One region of the Shewanella cyperi genome, then DNA from elsewhere that is predicted to be linked to it. Evidence: predicted binding sites of a transcription regulator. Region 1 holds the regulator's gene; the other holds the start of a gene.

Region 1 (4,698 bases):
AGGGCGTCCATGGCCTGCTCGGCATCATCACCTTCGGCCACTATGCGCATGGTTTTGCCCATGCCGGATTCCAGCATCAGCAGTCCCAACACACTGGACGCCGGTGCCTGTTTGTCGCCTTGGATCAGGGTCACGCTGGCCTTGAATTCGGAGGCCAGTATCGCCATTTTGGTGGCGGCGCGGGCGTGCAGGCCCAGTTTATTGACTATGGTGATATCACGTTCAAGTCTTGGCAAGATTAAGCTCCCTGTGGCGTGCCTCGACCTTGTGTTTGGTGTTGCTGAAGCGTTTGGCCAATTGTTCTGCGACATATACCGAGCGGTGCTGACCGCCGGTACAGCCTATGGCTATGGTGAGGTAACTGCGGTTGTTGCGCTCCAGATGGGGCAACCAGGTTTCCAGCAGGTTCTCTATCTGCCAGATAAATTTGTTCACCAGTACCTGGCGTTCCAAGAACTGTTGTACCGGCTCATCGAGGCCTGTCAGGGGTCTCAGCTGTGGCTCCCAATGGGGGTTGGGCAGAAACCGGGCATCGAACATAAAGTCGGCTTCCGCCGGCATACCGTGTTTGAAGCCAAAGGACTCAAAAATGATCACCAGCTCCTTCTCGCTGCGGCCGAGGAGGATTTCACGCACCTGGTCACTGAGTTCATAGACATTGAGTTTGGAGGTGTCTATGTAGTGATCCATCAATTGTGACAGGGGTTCAAGCAGCTTGCCCTCGAGTTTGATGGCATCCGCCAGGGACATCTTGCTTTTGGACAGGGGGTGCAGTCTGCGGGTTTCGCTGTAGCGCTTGAGCAGCACCTTGTCGCTGGCATTGAGAAACAGGCTGATCAGCTCCGTGCCTGCAGGCAGGGCGGCCAACTGTTGTTCCAACACCTTGTGCTGTTCCGGCAGGTTGCGGACATCGACGCTGATGGCCACCAGTTCATTGCTGCTTTTCAGTTGCGCCAGCAAGGGCCCAATCAGTGGCAGTGGCAGGTTGTCGACGCAGTAATAGCCCAGGTCTTCCAAGACCCTCAGGGCAACGGTTTTGCCCGAGCCCGATCGACCTGAGACTATGACCAGTTTCATCCGGTGATCACCTGATAGAGTTCAGCGTCATCCTGGCTTTTGCGCAGTTGCTTGAGGATTTGCTTGTCGTTGAGCTTTTCTGCCATGGCGGCGAGTGTGCTCAGGTGCTGCTGGCATTGGTCCGATGGCACCAGTAGGGCAAACAGTATGTCAACCGGCTGTTTGTCTATGGCGTCAAAACTGATGGCCTCTTCACATTTGACCAGCACGGCGATCGGGGTCTCTATGCTGTTCAAGCGGCCATGGGGGATGGCAATACCATTGCCTATGCCTGTGCTTCCCATTTTTTCTCGGGCCAATAGGCTTTCGAAGATCTCTTGAGAAGAGAGGGTGGGGTACTGGGCGCTGGCGATATCGCTGATCAGTTCCAGTACCTTTTTCTTACTGCCCGGAGTGGCACAGGTGGTGCACTCCGGCCTCAGGATGGTACTCAGTTCCATCTTTTAGTGCTTAGTCAGTTTCTCTTTGTGTTTGATGACCTGACGATCCAATTTATCAATCAGAGCGTCGATGGCGGCGTACATGTCTTCATGCTCAGACGTGGCAAACACTTCACCACCATTGAGGTGCAGCTTGGCTTCTGCAATCTGCTGCATTTTTTGAACATTGAGCACAACGTGCACATTATTGATCTGTTCGAAGTGGCGTTCAAGCTTGGTAAATTTGCTCTCTACATAGTTACGCAGTGAATCTGTAATTTCGATATGGTGCCCAGTCAGATTGATTTGCATAGACACTTTCCTCCAGTTTTTACAGTGAGTTATAAGCTTTTACGCTGGTTTGACGGCGGGATCAGCATTGCTTCACGGTACTTTGCAATGGTACGTCTAGCAACGTTGATTCCCTGTTCCGCCAGAAGTTCCGCCATTTTGCTGTCGCTCAATGGTTTCTTCTGATTTTCTGCAGCCACCAGTTTCTTGATAAAGGCGCGGATGGCCGTAGACGAGCATTCTCCACCGTCTTCCGTACTGACATGGCTGGAGAAGAAATACTTCAATTCGAAAATACCCCGCGGGGTATGCATGTACTTTTGGGTGGTCACCCTGGAAATGGTGGACTCATGCATTTCCACCGCTTCGGCTATGTCGTTCAGCACCATGGGCTTCATGGCTTCTTCACCGTACTCAAAGAAACCTTGCTGGAACTGCACTATGCAATTGGCCACCTTGAGCAGGGTGTCGTTGCGGCTCTCCAGGCTCTTGATAAACCACTTGGCTTCCTGCAAATGGCCACGGATAAACTGGCTGTCAGCCTGACTGCGACTGGTGCGGGCCATGGCGGCGTAATGCTGATTGACGTTGAGCTTGGGCATGCAATCGGGATTGAGTTCCACCACCCAGCGGCCATTTTTCTTGCTCACAGAGACGTCGGGGATAACGTACTCGTCCTTGCCGGACGTGACCTGTTCACCCGGACGGGGATTGAGGCTCTGGATCAGCACTATGGCTTCACGCAGCTCATCTTCCTTCAGACGGGTTTTGCGCATCAGGGTGCGGAAGTCCCTGGCGGCAATCAGATCCAGATGGTCGCGGATCAGCAGTTTGGCGTTTTCCAGGTGTGGCGTATCGGCGGCAAAGTGGGCCAGCTGGATCAGCAGGCATTCACTGAGGTCCCTTGCGGCCACCCCTATGGGGTCGAAGTGCTGGATGCGCTTGAGCACGGCTTCCACTTCGTCCAGCTCCACTTCATCGTCGCCCATGGCTTCGAGTATGTCTTCCGTGGTCTGGGTCAGGTAACCGCGTTCATCTATGGCGTCTATGATGGCGGTGGCTATGGCCATGTCGGTGTCTGAGAAAGGGGTGAGGTTCTTTTGCCATTCCAGGTGTTCATAAAGCCCGTCGCTGGTCTCTCCCTGGAAGGGCATATCATCATCGCGCATCATGGAGCCGCTGCCGGAAGCAGGGGCGGCGGTGAACACTTCGTCCCAGGTGGTATCCATGGGCAATTCATCGGGCATGGACTGCTGGGTCAGGGCGTCGGAGGTTTCCAGGGTGGAGCTGTCATCGTTACTGCTGGCCGTGACGGGCTCGGAGAAGTCGTCCTGCTCCCTGTGATCTGAATCGCTGCGCTCCTGGCTGTCGAATTGGTCATCGTCCAGCTCCAACAAAGGGTTGGAATCCAGCGCTTGTTGAATTTCCTGTTGCAGTTCAAGTGAAGAAAGTTGCAACAGCCTGATGGCCTGTTGCAATTGCGGCGTCATGGTCAGTTGTTGGCCCAGCTTGAGCTGGAGTGACGCTTTCATCTACTGCGGATCCTTGACTGTTATTGTTATCAGAAAGCTGTTTTCTATCAGTTTTGTGAACTGCTGGCCAGTTGCACTCTTCCTTAATGAGATAGAGATCAGGCTAAATTTAACTATAGCCTGAATTGCTCACCCAAGTACACCGCCCGCACCTGCTGATTGTCCAGAATCTCGGCAGGGGTGCCTTCGGCGATGAGGTTGCCATGGCTGACTATGTAGGCTTTTTCACAGACATCAAGGGTTTCTCTGACGTTGTGATCCGTGATTAATATGCCGAGGCCGCGACTCTTGAGCTGCTCAATTATTTTCTTGATGTCTATGACCGAAATGGGGTCGACACCGGCGAAGGGTTCATCGAGCAGAATAAAGCGCGGATTGGCGGCCAGAGCACGGGCGATTTCGACCCGGCGCCGCTCACCACCGGACAAAGACATGCCCATGTTGTCGCGGATATGGGTGATGTGGAACTCTTCCAGCAGCTGCTCCAGTTCCTCTTCACGCTGATCCTGGTCCAGATCCTTGCGGGTTTGCAGTACCGCCATGATGTTGTCGTGCACGGACAGCTTACGGAAAATGCTTGCTTCCTGGGGCAGGTAGCCTATGCCCTTGCGAGCCCTCAGATGCATGGGGTCCAGGGTCAGGTCATCTTCGTTGATATGGATGCTGCCCTTGTCACTTTTCACCAGCCCCACCACCATGTAGAAGGTGGTGGTTTTGCCGGCGCCATTGGGGCCCAGCAGACCGACCACCTGGCCGGTGCGCACGCTGAGACTGACGTCCTTGACCACGGTGCGGTTTTTGTAGCTTTTGGCCAGATTGCTGGCCTTAAGGATCAGTTCCGTCATTGGCGAACCGGCTCCTTATCCTGCTCTTGTTCTTCGGGCTTGGGAGCCAACTGTTCCTGATAGTTTTCCGGCTTGATGATGGTGATCACCCGTTCATCGCCTTTTTGGCTGCTGTCGGCCTTCAGTTGCTGCTTTTCAATGTCATAAATGATTTTGTCGGCGTTGACCTGGCTGCCATCCTGTTCAATTTTGGCATTGCCCGTGAGCGTCATGGTGCGATTGTCCATGTTGTAGCTGATCTCATTGGCACTGGCGCTGGCCTGGCGGCCGTCATCCAGGGTCTGACTGTAGGTGGCGGGCTTGCCCTTGGCCACCAATACCCTTTGTCCTGAGGCTTCATCGGTATAGGCACTGAGTTCCTGAGCGGTGATCTTCAGGCTGCCCTGGGTCAGCAGTACCGGCCCACCATAGACCACCCGCTTGTTCTTGATGTCGGCAAATTGGGTGGCGGCAGCAATTTTCAATTCCTGCAGCAGGTCGTTGTTTTTGGCTGTGGCCATGGTGCTGCACAGGCACAGTGCCAGTGCCAGCAGG
Region 2 (4,698 bases), 730 kb from region 1:
TGCTCAAACCGCGTTGCTGGCTCTTGGCCGATTGCAGCGCCGCCTGGAAGTCCACATCCCGGGCCTTGTAATGGGGGGTATCGGCATTGGCAATGTTGCTGGAAAGCACTTCAGCACGCTCGGCGCGGATCCCCAGGGTGTACTGGTGAACTCCCAATGCCTTGTCAAAACTGATCGCCATAAAATTGCCTCCTCTGTCACTTGGACTGAGATTAAGCAACTCGCGTGCCAAAAAAATATTGAAAGGAGATTTTATTCAGAGGGCGCTGACAGATGCCTGCCAGCGATGAGGGGGTTACTGATTAGTTATTTTAAAACAGTGAGTTATTAACTCAGGTGCGTTTCTGGTAGTAAATCCCCGGGTTACAGCGGATCATGTCAAACTCATCGGTCAGGCCGGCAATGGATTCGGAGGCTCCGAGAAAGAGTATGCCCTTGGGATTGAGGGCGGCAGCAAATTGCCGCAGTATCTTTGCCTTTGCCTCGGGGGCAAAATAGATAAGCACGTTGCGGCAAAAGATAATGTCAAACTTGCCAAGCAGCGCATAACTTTCCAGCAAATTGTGGGCACGGAAGTTGACCATACGGCGGACATTGTCCCTGACCCGCATATTGCCGCCGGGAAGAGCCTCAAAAAATTGACGCTTGCGCTCCTCGGACAGCCCCCTGCCGAGGGCCAGATTATCGTATTCGGCGTTGCGGCAACGATCCAGCATGGAAGGCGACAGATCCGTGGCCTGAATGGCTGCCCCCATGGGCAAGGCCCCGGGGCGTTTCTGCTGATATTCCAGAATGGTCATGGCCAGGGAATAGGGTTCCTGACCTGAGGAACAGGCCGCCGACCAGATTTTCAGGGGGCGGCCGAGGCGGCCAAATTCGGGCAACAGGGCGCTGGCCAACAGCTCGAAGGGGTATCTGTCCCTGAACCACAGAGTCTCATTGGTGGTCATGGCGTCAATCACTTCGGTGCGCAACTGCCGCTCCGTGGGCTTCATGGCGTGCTTGACCACTTCATTCAGGGACGGCAAGCCGTACTTGCCCATCAGCGGGGCCAGACGGCTGCGTACCAGGTATTGCTTGTTTTCACCCAGTACTATGCCGCTGTGTTGTTCCAGGAACAACCTGAATTGATTGTACTCAGCCTCAGCCAGTGATTTATCAGTCACCCTTTACTTCCTGCACTCTGTTGAAGTCCGCCCCGCGGAGCCAAGCTTCTGAAACACTTCTATAAAACAAGCGGCGCTTTATACAGCATGACAGTCCCTAACACAAGCCCGACTGCCCTTTCCTGCTACAGGCTCAGGTGTTTGTTGACCGCAGCCGCCAATTCATCGGGGTTGAACTTGGCAATAAAATCATTGGCACCGACCTTTTGCACCATGGCCTGGTTGAACACGCCGCTCAGGGAGGTATGCAGCACCACCTTGATGTGCTTGAGCTTGGGATCGTCGCGAATTTCCGCCGTCAGGGTATAGCCATCCATTTCCGGCATTTCGATATCCGAAATAATCAAAGGGATCTCGGTGGCAACATTGTCCATTTCGGTGGCAATGGATTTCAGTTTATCCAGGGCCTCACGACCGTCTTTAGCGGTATCAATCTGCAGGTTGAGCGAACTCAGAGCGCGGATGATCTGCTTGCGGGCCACGGCCGAATCGTCGATGACCATAATGTGGAAGTGCTGTTCCCTGTCTATGGTCAGGTTGGCATCCATCTCTTCGCTGATGGACGTTTTGACCGGGGAGATCTCATCGAGGATCTTCTCCACGTCGAGGATTTCCACCAGCTCGCCGTCGATCTCGGTCACCGCAGTCAGATAGGAATAACGACCGGCGCCCTTGGGAGGCGGCATGATGGCTTCCCAGTTAATGTTGATGATCCGCTCCACCGAACTGACCAGAAAGCCCTGCACCGATCGGTTGTACTCTGAGATAATGATGAAACAGTTCTGGATGTTCTCAATCGGACGACCACCGGTGGCGGCACTCAAATCGATGACGGAAATGGTAGAGCCGCGTATATGGGCGACCCCACGCACAAAGGGATTGAGTCTGGGCAATGCGGTCAGGGGTGGACATTGCAATACTTCCTTGACCTTGAAAACGTTAATCCCATACCGTTGGCGGCCGTTTAGCTTGAACAGCAACAGCTCCAAGCGGTTTTGCCCCACCAACTGGGTACGTTTATTGACTGACTCAAGAATGCTCGACATAAGTTCGCCTTAGTTATGATTCTGAATGAGGGTGCCTTGTCATGCTGAAGAGTATAGGCATATAACTTGCTTTAATCCCGCTATGACCCATCGCATTCCATTGCCGTCAAACTTTTGACAGCCCACCGCGACGGATGACTGCCATTGAGGCCAATTTTTTGAAAGTATAGGTGTATTCTGGCGTGACAAGCTAGTCTCTTCATTATGAAACTAAAGTTAGCACAGTTTATTTGGATCTTTCTCGCAGTTTCGACGTCCCGTGTTTGGGCCGCCGACCTTGCCACTGTCCCCACCCTATCGGCCATACGGGAAGCCGCTGAAGCGGCGGTGGCACAAAAAATCGAGGCGCCGGCCGAGGCCAGGATAGAAATCCAGGCCCAAAGCCTGGATAACCGCATGAGCCCACCACGCTGCAGCGACGGCATCAGTGCCACCCTTGCCAGCAACCGCGAAATAGGCAAGAACAACACGGTCAAGGTCCAGTGTCACAGTCCCGATCTCGACTATCCCTGGCAGATATTTCTCTCGGTACGGGTGGATATCCTTTTTCCTATGGTGGTGGCCACCCGGCCGGTGGGGGCAGGTGAGCTGATTGGCGAAGGCGATGTGACCCTGGCGTTTGTCGATAAAAGCCTGCTGCGGGGGCAACAGTTTGCCGCCGAAAGTGAAGTGATAGGCACCCGGGCAAAACGCCGTATTGCCCAGGATGCCCCGGTATACGCCGCCAACCTGTGTTTCGTTTGCCGCGGCGATTCGGTGGCCATCATCGCCAGGAGCGAGCACTTCCAGATAAAAACCTTGGGCGAGGCCCTGGCCGATGGTAATATCGGTGACAAAATTAGAGTTAGAAACAGCAGTTCCAACAAGGAGTTGGAAGCAAAAGTGACGGGTGTTGGAGAAGTTGAAGTTAAAATGTAAAAATAGCTAAAGCTTTTGGCAGCAGCGCCGATACAAGTTTAAGTAATCCGTTTCAGTCACTTTGGAGCCTATCATGGCAATGGACATCAAACAGAGCAACGCGGCCAACGCTGCCCGCGTCCGCGCATCAAATACCCCTGCACAGCAGGTACAACAACAGTCTGCCAAGACCGAGCAAACCCAGGGTAACGGGGCAGCCCACAAGAACGATTCTGTGGTCATCACCTCCCAGGCCCAACAACTGCAAGGCATTCAGTCGCGCATGGCCGCCCTGCCCGATGTGGATCAAAAGAAGATTGCCGAAATCAAGCAGGCCATAGCAGAAGGCCGCTATAAGGTGGACCCGGAAAAACTGGCCGCCAACATAGCCCGCTTTGAAAAGGATATGCAGGATCTCGATTCGGATGCCTGAATCAGTGTGACCGACTGAAACGGAAAAGACTGAGCGCGAGCCCGGCCGACAGAGTTGGCCGGGCTTTTGCATTTATTTGCCTGTAAAGTAGGGGCAACGTCGATGTTTTTGACGCCTGCTTTTGATATTGTGTTTAACATCAGGGGACCCAGCAATGACAGAACACACACTCCTCGCGCTGCTTACGCAACAGCAACGCCTGCTTGATGGCCTGATGCAACTGATCACCGACGAAAAGCAGGCACTGATCCAACAAGCGGCAGAAGAGCTGTTGCGCTTAAGCGGCACCAAGGCCGAGTTACTGCAGGCCCTTCAGCACAACGACAAGCAACTGGAAGCCCATCCGGATCGGGCGCAGCTCAGTCAGGATGCAGAACTCAAGGCCAGGGTCGAGGACGCCAAAGAGCGTCTGGCACAGTGCCAACAGCTCAATGAACTCAATGGCCAACTGATAGAGCACAACCTCGCCAGCCTCAACCGCCTGGCCCAGGCACTGCAGGTCAGCCGCAATGCCAGTTCCCTGACCTATAACGACAAGGGCAAGACCTCGACCATCTCCACCCTGGGCAATGATTTCAGCGCTTAAACGGTCTTCCAGATAACACAAAACCCGGCCATGGCCGGGTTTATTGTCAGCAAGTCAGTTCCCCTAGAAATAGGTGACGTCTTTCACCTTCTGCGGCCTGTGGGTCTGCTGATACAGGGCCCATACCAAGGCAAAATCCAGTTCCAGCTCGGTGACGTAGTGATCACCTGTGGGGTAACTCTTGACCACCCGGGCGCCGCGGATCACCCCGGAGACGCTGGCCTTGACCTTGTCATCGGCCACCATCCAGTCGTTGACACTGGTGCCGGCACTGATGTTCTGGCCATAAACCTGCTCGGCCAACTCCCGATAGGCGGCAATCTTGGAGGCCTGCATCGCCAGCAATACCTTCTGGGATTGCTCCTTGGCCGGTTGACTGTCCAGGGGCGCGTAGCCTATGGCGGTAATTTTGGGGAAGCTTTCCGGCGCTTCGGTTTCCCACTGTACATAGCGATCGCGGCCGGCGCAGCCGCCCAGAGCCAATGCCGCCACTAGGCACAGCATCAAATGTTTCATGGTCTGTCTCCCAATACCTTTACCTTGTCCTCGCCACGCTGCTCATAGCGATAC

The links. The regulator sigma-54, encoded in region 1, starts transcription at its own class of promoters, with help from an activator protein. The targets are predictions, from matches to a motif close to GTTGGCACGNNNNTNGNNT.
Region 2: a site for sigma-54 is predicted at 2,266-2,284, ahead of flgA (flagellar basal body P-ring formation chaperone FlgA). Genes of this name have one in related genera too.

The regions. Positions count from the first base shown of each region.
Region 1 is NZ_CP071501.1:3,450,359-3,455,056, reverse strand. It holds gene JYB84_RS15360 (HPr family phosphocarrier protein) at 1-236, opposite strand, end outside; gene rapZ (RNase adapter RapZ) at 223-1,077, opposite strand; gene ptsN (PTS IIA-like nitrogen regulatory protein PtsN) at 1,074-1,517, opposite strand; gene hpf (ribosome hibernation promoting factor) at 1,521-1,808, opposite strand; gene JYB84_RS15340 (RNA polymerase factor sigma-54) at 1,838-3,319, opposite strand; gene lptB (LPS export ABC transporter ATP-binding protein) at 3,433-4,164, opposite strand; gene lptA (lipopolysaccharide transport periplasmic protein LptA) at 4,161-4,698, opposite strand, start outside.
Region 2 is NZ_CP071501.1:2,719,870-2,724,567, forward strand. It holds gene flgB (flagellar basal body rod protein FlgB) at 1-181, opposite strand, end outside; gene JYB84_RS11835 (CheR family methyltransferase) at 333-1,166, opposite strand; gene JYB84_RS11840 (chemotaxis protein CheV) at 1,292-2,212, opposite strand; gene flgA (flagellar basal body P-ring formation chaperone FlgA) at 2,417-3,130, shown strand; gene flgM (flagellar biosynthesis anti-sigma factor FlgM) at 3,204-3,542, shown strand; gene JYB84_RS11855 (flagella synthesis protein FlgN) at 3,697-4,128, shown strand; gene JYB84_RS11860 (LPP20 family lipoprotein) at 4,192-4,644, opposite strand; gene JYB84_RS11865 (FlgO family outer membrane protein) at 4,641-4,698, opposite strand, start outside.